Regions from separate parts of the Streptococcus marmotae genome, predicted to be linked through region 3. Evidence: predicted binding sites of a transcription regulator. Region 3 holds the regulator's gene; each other region holds the start of a gene.

Region 1 (3,288 bases), 1.1 Mb from region 3:
AGCTGTGACTGTTTGAGCGTCTTTCAACAAGGCCCATTCTGCCTTTTGCTTCGCATAGGCTTCACCAGCTTCTTTGAAAGTAGCGATTTGTTCTTCTGACGGGTTGATAATCACTTCACCAGTAATACCATTTACCGCAAGAACATCGCCATCTTTCACCATTTCAGTGATGTTATTTGTACCAAGAACAGCCGCAATTTCAAGTGTACGCGCCATAATTGCTGAGTGACTTGTACGGCCACCGATATTGGTAACAAAGGCTTTTACAAAGTTCTTATCTAATTGTGCTGTATCAGAAGGTGTCAAGTCATGTGCAATGACGATTGATTCTTCTGAAATGGCTGCAGGATTCGGCAAGCGAACACCCAACAAATGAGCCAAGACACGTTTTGTGACATCGCGAATATCCGCTGCTCGCTCCTGCATGTATGGGTTGTCTTCCATGCCTTCAAAAATAGCAATGAACATATCTGTGACTTCTGTCAAACCAGCTTCAGCATTGACTTTTTTTGCACGAATCGTTTCTTTGATTTGACCAACCATCTCTGGGTCACCAAGAACCATCAAATGGGCATCAAAAACAGCTGCCGCTTCTTCACCAAGGCTTGCTACTGCGTTCTCTCTAATAACAGAAAGCTCGTTTTGTGACGCTTCTAAAGCAGCATCCAAACGAGCTTCTTCTGCATCTGTATCTGTAACTGCAACAGTTTCAAATGACAAATCTGGTTGAACGAGTAGATATGCCTTCGCAACCGCAACACCATCAGATGCTGCAATTCCTTTAAGCATTTCTGTCATACTCTTTATGCCAAACCTTCCTTGTTCATTGTTTCAGTAATTGCTGCGATTGCATCATCAGCATCAGCACCTTCAGCAGAGATTGTTACATCAGCACCTTGACCAACACCAAGACTCATCACACCCATGATAGACTTAAGGTTTACTGATTTGTCTTTGTAGTTCAAAGTGATATCTGAAGCAAATTTGCTAGCTGTTTGCACAAGCAAGGTTGCTGGACGTGCGTGGATACCTGTTTCTGCCACAATGTGGAAATCTTTTGAAGCCATAATTGGATTCTCCTTTATTTTTTTCAATATTGAAGGTTATTTGTGATAACCCTTACAATCGACATTATACCATTTTTTGAAATCATTTTCAAGAATTTTTTATCTTTCTTTCAAAAATAGTAAGAGCTGTAAACCTCTCTTCCGTCGTATTTTCACTTAAAAGAGGTGAAAACTTATTGTAAGAAAACAAAAAATACCAAGACTAGCCTAGCTATAGCTTTTTATACTATATATAGTGTTTTCTGATTTGCTAAAACACTATATTTAGTTTTTTCGGTTGACAATCTTGCTTTTTCATTGTATCCTATATGGGTGATTAAAAAAAGGAGAACGATATGATTACTGTTTATTCAAAAAATGATTGCGTGCAATGCAAAATGACCAAGCGTTTCTTGGACCAACACCAGGTTCCATTTAAGGAAATCAACCTTGATGAGCAACCTGAGTTTATCGAGCATGTCAAAAGTCTCGGCTTTTCTGCTGCCCCTGTCATCGAGACTGAAACGGAAAGTTTTTCTGGTTTCCAACCCGGAAAATTAAAAAATCTTGTTTCAGCTTAACACCCACTATAAATAGATAGAAAGAGTTACAATATGAGTTTGAAAGACTTAGGAGATGTTTCCTACTTCCGTCTAAATAATGAAATCAACCGTCCAGTCAATGGACAAATCCCACTTCACAAAGACCAAGAAGCTCTCAAGGCCTTTTTTAAGGAAAATGTACTCCCAAATACCAAATCATTTGTGAGCATTACAGAAAAAATTCAGTACCTATTAGACGAAAACTACTTGGAGCAAGCCTTTTTAGAGCAGTATAGTCCTGCTTTTATTGAGAAATTAGCTCAGTTCTTGCAAAAGCAGAACTTCCGCTTCAAATCGTTCATGGCAGCCTATAAATTCTATAATCAATATGCTCTCAAAACCAATGACGGTGCCTATTATTTGGAAAGTATGGAAGACCGCGTTCTCTTCAACGCTCTATACTTTGCAGAAGGCAACGAAGAATTAGCTATGGACTTGGCAAATGAAATGATCCACCTCCGCTATCAGCCTGCAACCCCAAGTTTTTTGAACGCTGGTCGTGCTCGCCGTGGAGAGCTGGTATCTTGTTTCTTGATCCAAGTGACAGATGACATGAATGCGATTGGTCGCTCCATTAACTCAGCCCTCCAACTCTCTCGTATCGGTGGTGGCGTTGGGATTTCCCTCAGCAATCTGCGTGAAGCAGGTGCTCCTATCAAAGGCTACGAAGGAGCTGCTTCAGGGGTTGTACCTGTCATGAAGCTCTTTGAAGACAGCTTTTCTTACTCTAATCAATTAGGACAACGTCAGGGAGCTGGAGTCGTCTATCTCGATGTCTTCCACCCAGATATTATTGCCTTTCTTTCTACTAAGAAAGAAAATGCGGATGAAAAAGTTCGCGTTAAAACCCTATCTCTTGGAATTACCATTCCAGATAAATTCTACGAATTGGCACGTAAGAACGAGGATATGTACCTCTTTAGTCCCTACTCTATCGAGCGTGAATATGGTATTCCATACAGCTACATTGATATTACTGAAAAATATGATGAATTAGTTGCCAATCCAAAGATTCGCAAAACTAAGATTAAGGCTCGTGACTTGGAAACAGAAATTTCAAAACTCCAGCAAGAATCTGGCTATCCTTATGTCATTAACATTGATACGGCTAACCGCAGCAATCCTGTTGACGGCAAAATCATCATGTCCAACCTTTGCTCAGAGATTCTCCAAGTTCAGACTCCAAGCGAATTGAACGATGCACAAGAGTACCTCAAAATGGGGACAGATGTTTCATGTAATCTGGGATCAACCAACATTGTCAACCTCATGAAATCACCTGACTTTGGTCGCTCTGTCCGTACGATGACACGCGCTTTGACCTATGTAACAGACCATTCTCATATCTCAGCTGTACCGTCTATCGAACATGGAAATAGCCAAGCCCACTCAATCGGACTGGGTGCAATGGGACTACATAGTTTCCTGGCCCAAAACTTGATTGATTATGGATCAGCTGAAGCGGTTGAATTTACCAATATCTACTTCATGCTCCTCAACTACTGGACATTGGTCGAGTCAAACAACATTGCCCGTGAACGCAAGACCACCTTCCACAACTTTGACAAATCAAAATACGCAAATGGATCTTACTTCGATAAATACATCACTGGTGACTACCAACCCCATTCTTCTCGTGT
Region 2 (3,288 bases), 410 kb from region 3:
CCCTGTTGCCACAATTTGGGCACTCAAAGCCTCGCTCCGTCGGTGTGAAATCTCCCTCAAAATGGCATTCATAGCAGCGATCAATCGGGGTATTGGTCCCCAAATAACCCACACGGTCATAAGCAAAATCCCACACAGCTTCTAAGGCCTTAGGATTTTGTTGCAAAACAGGATATTCACAATAGTGGATAAATCCACCTGTCGCACCTGCCTCTGGATAGGCCTTTTCAAATTCTAATTTTTCAAACGGTGTTGGATTTTTTCGAACATCGTAATGGAAAGAATTGGTGTAATATTCCTTATCCGTAATATCCTTGACCAAACCAAATTTTTCCCGATCCAAGCGACAAAAACGATCAGTCAAACTCTCAGATGGCGTTGAGTAGATTGAAAAATGAACATCGTATTCATCCGACCAAGTACCGACACACTCTTTCATGACACGAATAATGTCAAGCGTGAACTCTTTCGCAGCTGGATTTCCTTCCCATTCACTGCCATAGAAGATCGTAGCAACTTCATAAAGACCGATATAGCCCAAGGAAATGGTCGCTCTACGTTTGATAAACAGCTGCCCGACTTCATCGTCTTTGCCCAAACGTTGCCCAAATGCTCCATATTGGTACAGAATAGGGGCATTGGCTGGCCGTGCCTCCATGACACGGTGTAAGCGATAAACTAAAGCATCCTTAGCAATCGCCATTCGTTCCTCAAAAATAGCCCAAAACGTGTCCATATCACCACCAGACTCCATCGCAATCCGCGGTAGATTGAGCGTGACCACGCCAAGATTCATGCGACCAGAATTGACTTCTTCCCCATTTTCATCCAACCAGCCCTGTAAGAACGATCTACAGCCCATCGGCGCTTTGAAAGAGCCCGTCAATTCCTTGATTTTATCATAAGACAAAACATCAGGATACATTCTCTTCGTTGCACATTCTAAGGCTAAGAGCTTGATGTCGTAGTTTGGACTTCCTTCTTCTAGGTTCAAACCACGTTTCAAGGTAAAAATCAACTTTGGAAAAATAGCCGTCCGCTCTTCACTCCCTAAGCCTTTTATTCGAATTTGTAAAATAGCCCGTTGAATTTCTCGTTCAAACCAAGAAGTCCCCAAGCCAAATCCTAGAGAAGTAAACGGTGTCTGCCCATTTGAGGTGAAGAGGGTGTTAATCTCATATTCCAAGGACTGCATGGCATCGTAGATGTCTTTTTTAGTCTTTTCACGTGCATAGTCTTCCTGCTTTTCAGGCAAGACCCACTCTCTTGCATCCTTTAAATGCTTCTGATAATTCAATTCTGCATACGGTGCTAACAACTCATCTACACGATCTGCTGTGCAGCCACCATACTGACTTGAGGCGACATTCGCGATAATTTGCGAAATCTGAGCTGTTGCTGTCTGAATAGACTTGGGACTTTCCACTTCTGCATTTCCAATTTTAAATCCCTTAGCCAACATCCCCTTAAAATCAATCAAACAGCAGTTGGTCATTGGTGTATAGGGACTGTAATCTAAATCGTGGAAATGAATATCCCCTTTTTGGTGGGCATTTGCCACATGAGCTGGCAAGAGCTTGAGCCCAATCGATTTTCCCACAATTCCTGCTGTCAAATCACGTTGGGTATTAAAGACCTCGCTATCCTTATTGGCATTTTCATTGACGACCGTTTGGTCTTTTTTCAAGAGTTTTTCAATGGAAAAATTAATGTCCATCGCCTGATGACGCTCAAAATCACGTCTGGTCCGATACTGAATATAAACTTCTGCCAATTCATACAAGTGTGCCTTTAGCAATTCTTGTTCAACAATGGTCTGAATTTCATAAATTTGAATATCCTGATGAAAACGGCGACCAATTTCTTCGAGTACAGCTTCTACAATGTGTTCAAGAACCGCCTGTGAACAAGGTTGCTCTAGCTCAGCATTAGCACGACTAAGAGCTGAAAAAATCTTTCCCGCATCAAAGACTACTGTCCGCCCATCACGCTTTAGAACAAGAATTTCTGGCACAATCATTTGTTCTACTTGTACTACCATTTCGTATTCTCCTTTTCTGTCTTTCTATAGTGTATCACTTCACAAACAGAAATTCAATATCTAGTATGAGTTTTATCGTTTTTTTATCAAAAGCACAATATATAGGATAAGAGAAAAAGTAAAAAATGATTGCTTTCACAATCATTTCCACTATTTTTTCTCATATAAGCTGAGTCGTTTTGTGCCTAAGTCTACTTTTTCATAATTTGCCTCCAAGTTTTCTTGGACGCTGTCTAGCATGGCCACTTGGTGATTGACCGCAATATAGCGGGCCTTGTTTTTGTTTAAATCAAATGTCAGGCTATCTTGATTCGATTGTCTATCCAAGTACGGCGTTGGAGTTAGGATAGTTGCAGCGGACAATCGCTTGCTTTGAAGATAAATCTGAGCACTGTCATCCCAGGCATATACTGTATCGGAACTTTTGGAATTATTACGGATGTAGCGAGCCAGACTCTCACGCTCCTTCGTCAAATCTCCTTCGACAAAATACGTCATAGCAGGCTGTACAAACAGGAACAAGCAGAGTAAAAGAGGTAAGTAGAAACTTGAGCGAAGATAGGAATAAGCCTCATCGTCATCAAACGCATCATCATCTTCAGGCATGTAGTGAATCAAGGACATGATAAAGCCATAGGGCAGGAACAAGACCAGCTGACTAATTGCAAAATGCCCGCTTGCTACAACAAAGAATAATTGCACAAAGAATGTTAGCAGTACAATAACTTTTACATAGGTATGTCGATGTTGTTCCAGCGATCCTACGGTCTGTATAAAATGCTTCAAAAAACCTGATAAAACAAGAAAGATACCGACTTGGGCAACCGTCCATAAAATACCGTCATAGCTGAAATTCAACCCTAATTCATATAAAAACGTCTGGTGAATGGCAGAACCTAATATTTGAGCCTCAAAAGTATAATACCCTACCGAATAAACAATCAATAAAAATCCAAAGATAGTGGCTAAGGCCTGATAAATCCCTCTTGCAATCTGATGATGTGTCGCATTGTAAACCAATAGCACTAGGACAGAGACGACCCAGAGTAAACTGCTTTTTGGATATATCATAAAAGCAATCGCTGCATCAATTCCGTATAAAATGAAGGCTTCGTCCCGCACAGCATTTTCAAAATAGCGAATTAGCAACCACAAACTGGTGAACAGAACAGGTAAGACGAACAGACTAGCCTGAATACCACCAAAATTGAGTGCTAAAAGAAATAGATAAAACCAATGCTGTAAAC
Region 3 (3,288 bases):
AACTGTTATTGATAGGCTTTGCGGCCTTAGTTTTGTTGGCAGTACTGAATTATTCGGATATTTATGGTAGCATTAAGGTCTTGTTGTCTAGTATGCATGCCTTGTTTATTGGAGCGATTTTCGCTTTTATTCTCAATGTTCCGATGAAAAAATTGGAAGATATGATTGAGAAAGTGTCTTTTTTGCGAAAAAGTAAGCGGACACTCGCTATTATTGGCGTCTTAATTGCTTTTATCTTGATTGTCGCAGGGGTAGTCGTCATTATCTTACCGACCTTGGTAACGACGGTGTCTCAATTAGTCACGGTTACCAACCAAGCGATTCCACAGCTGATTGGTACCTTGCAGGACAGTGGATTTCTATCAAGTAAATTGGGAAGTCAGCTGAACAGCTATGTCACGCAGTTTACAGACTGGTCGAAGTTGTCAGGCTTTGCGACAGCTTTTCTTACAGGATTAGCCAATAATGTGACCGGTATCTTTTCAAATGTGTTGACCTTGATCATGGCTTTCTTTTTTACTCTAAGTATTCTGGGTAGCAAGGAACAGCTACAAGATATGACTGTCAAGTTACTCCAAGCAGCTTTTCCAGAAAAAGTTGTTCGCGTAATTGCTTACATCGGAGAAGTCATTGTAGAGACCTATGATCGCTTTTTGATGAGTCAGATTGTTGAGGCGGTGATTATCGGTCTGCTCGTTTTTGTCAGTTATTCGCTCTTTTCCATTCCATACGCTGGGATGGCAGGGATTTTGTCGGGGGTCTTATCTTTTGTGCCTTATATTGGTCCGCTTTCTGCCTGCCTTATTAGTGCCCTATTTGTATCCGTTCAAAATCCTTGGTTAGCCTTATGGTCTGTTGTATTGTTCCAAATTATCCAGTTAATTGAAGGAAATGTTATCTACCCTCGTGTAGTTGGGCAATCTGTTGGTTTGCCAACCTTGTTTACTTTGGCAGCTGCCTTAATTGGTGGAAATTTATTTGGACTCCTGGGCATGGTCTTTTTCACGCCAATCTTTGCAGTGATCTACCGTCTTGTCAGAGAATGGACCTATGCAAGGCTAGAAGCGAAAGAAACTGAAGGTCAAACGGCTAAGCAAAAGGGGTAAGTGAGTGTTAGAAAATAAATCAGCAGTAGAGCAAGTCGTAACTTGCCCTACTTTTATTATCCTATGAAATATGATACAATGAAGTGATAATGATAGAATGGGAGAAGTAGTATGCGTTGCCCGAAATGTACCAGTATAAAATCCAGCGTTGTTGATAGTCGTCAGGCAGAAGATGGCAATACCATTCGCCGCAGAAGAGAGTGTGAGCAGTGTGGTTACCGTTTTACCACCTATGAGCGAGTAGAAGAAAAAACCTTGGTGGTTGTTAAGAAGGATGGAACTCGTGAACAGTTTTCCCGTGAGAAAATTTTCAACGGGATTATTCGTTCTGCCCAAAAACGCCCAGTATCCAGTAGTGAAATTGAAGAAGTCGTCAGCCGAATTGAACAAAGAGTGCGTGCCCATAGTGATAGCGAAGTTGAGAGTGATTTGATTGGGAATCTGGTCATGGAAGAATTGGTCGAATTGGACGAGATTACCTATGTTCGGTTCGCTTCTGTCTATCGTTCCTTTAAGGATGTCGGTGAACTGGAAAACCTGCTCAAACAAATTACCAAGGGTAGTAAGGCTAGAAGATAGGACAAAACATGAAACCAAATGATCTCTATTCTTACATCCGAAAAAATGTGGTGAGTCCGAATTGGCTGAGTTTTATTCTTTGTTATCAACCGATTATTGGCTTGGAAGCAGCGGCAGTCTATCAATTTTTGTGGGCTAGCTATGACCATGGTGCAGGTAAATACCCACTTAGTCGTATTCTGAATCACGTGAATATGGGAATTCCTCATTTAGAACAGGCACTAGATGTTCTTGGAGCCATGCAACTGTTAGCCATTTATCAAAAGGGAGATAGCTATGTTTTTCGCTTAGCAGAACCGCTAGCCAAAGAAGATTTTCTTGACAATCCCCTGTATCAAAACCTATTGGCTAAGAAAATTGGTGAGCCAGCTGTTGAGGAACTCATTGTGTCTAAACCAGTAACTGACACGGAAGTAACCAAATCATTTTCAGATGTCTTTAGTATGACGGGCGATATTCCCCTAAAACCCTTCCAAAATCCAAGTTTTGATTTACAGGCTTTCAAAACCATGATGGCACGTGATCAGTTGCGTTTTCAAAATGAAAGAGATGATGTTATTGCCTTGTATCATTTGGCAGAAAAAAATGGTTGGGATTGGATGCAGGCCTATACTATTGCAAAAGAGACTGCAAATGGTCAGGTGATTAGGGTCAACCGGATGGAGCAAAAGGCTGAGGTAAAACCTGTTGTTGTGACGGGTTTGACCAAGCAAGAACAAGCTATCGTTCGAGAGAGTCGTGCAAAAACTGCTCTTGAATTTTTAACGCTCTTAAAAGAAACACGTCATGCGACAGTAACGATGTCAGAGCGTAAGTGCTTGCAGCAATTGGTCGATTTGGGCTTGCTGGATGAGGTGATCAATGTGATTGTTCTCTACACCTTTAACAAGATTGACTCAGCCAATTTACAGGAAGCCTATGCCTTAAAGTTGGGGAATGATTTTTCCTACAAGCAGATTAGGAGTGCGGAACAGGCTGTCCAACATTTACGAGATAGTAAGGGACAGGGTCGCAAGAAACAGGATGCTCCTGCTAAAAAAAGCAATGTGCCTGAATGGAGCAAGCAAGAAGTGAAAACCGAGCGGACTGAGCAAGGACAGGCAGAGCTGGCTGCACTCTACCGTGAATTAGAGGCCATGGAAACGAAAGGAGAGGGATAGATGAAGGCTGTTCAAGACAAGGTACCACAGGATGTTGGACCGGGGAGAAAATCCTACCAAGAACTCTATCAAGAGATTGTTCAGGATGAGGAAGTAGCTGATTTTATCCGTCAGCACCAGTTATCAGAGGATGTAGTGACACGGTCAATTTCAAAGTTCTTTGAATATGTAACAGAGCGCAATAAGTTTTTGCGTAAAGATGCTTCCTATGTTGCAGTGGGTTACCAACCTGTTCTTGTAATGAATGCAGGCTATGCAGATGTTTCTTATTTAGAAACGCCAGAATTGGTGGAATATCGCAAGGCAGAGGCGGTTAAAAATCGTATTCAGCTCATCAATCTCCCTGCTAGTTTGAAAAATATTACGATTGCAGATGTCGACCTCAATGACGAAAATCGGGTTGAGGTTATGAAAGCTATTACTGAATTTGTCAAACAGGCAGG

What was found. Region 3 encodes NrdR, which represses ribonucleotide reductase genes. Its sites were predicted from a motif close to ACACNATATATNGTGT; they were not measured.
Region 1: the regulator NrdR is predicted to act here: its motif matches at 1,291-1,306, upstream of nrdH (glutaredoxin-like protein NrdH).
Region 2: the regulator NrdR is predicted to act here: its motif matches at 2,134-2,149, upstream of nrdD (anaerobic ribonucleoside-triphosphate reductase).

What each region holds. Positions count from the first base shown of each region.
Region 1 covers NZ_CP015196.1:1,462,037-1,465,324, reverse strand. Annotated here, with positions in the region: gene ptsP (phosphoenolpyruvate--protein phosphotransferase) at 1-798, opposite strand, end outside; gene A4H00_RS07370 (phosphocarrier protein HPr) at 804-1,067, opposite strand; gene nrdH (glutaredoxin-like protein NrdH) at 1,403-1,627, shown strand; gene nrdE (class 1b ribonucleoside-diphosphate reductase subunit alpha) at 1,661-3,288, shown strand, end outside.
Region 2 covers NZ_CP015196.1:660,366-663,653, reverse strand. Annotated here, with positions in the region: gene nrdD (anaerobic ribonucleoside-triphosphate reductase) at 1-2,041, opposite strand, end outside; gene A4H00_RS03340 (quinol oxidase) at 2,192-3,288, opposite strand, start outside.
Region 3 covers NZ_CP015196.1:247,020-250,307, reverse strand. Annotated here, with positions in the region: gene A4H00_RS01225 (AI-2E family transporter) at 1-1,106, shown strand, start outside; gene nrdR (transcriptional regulator NrdR) at 1,218-1,685, shown strand; gene A4H00_RS01215 (replication initiation and membrane attachment family protein) at 1,694-2,845, shown strand; gene dnaI (primosomal protein DnaI) at 2,846-3,288, shown strand, end outside.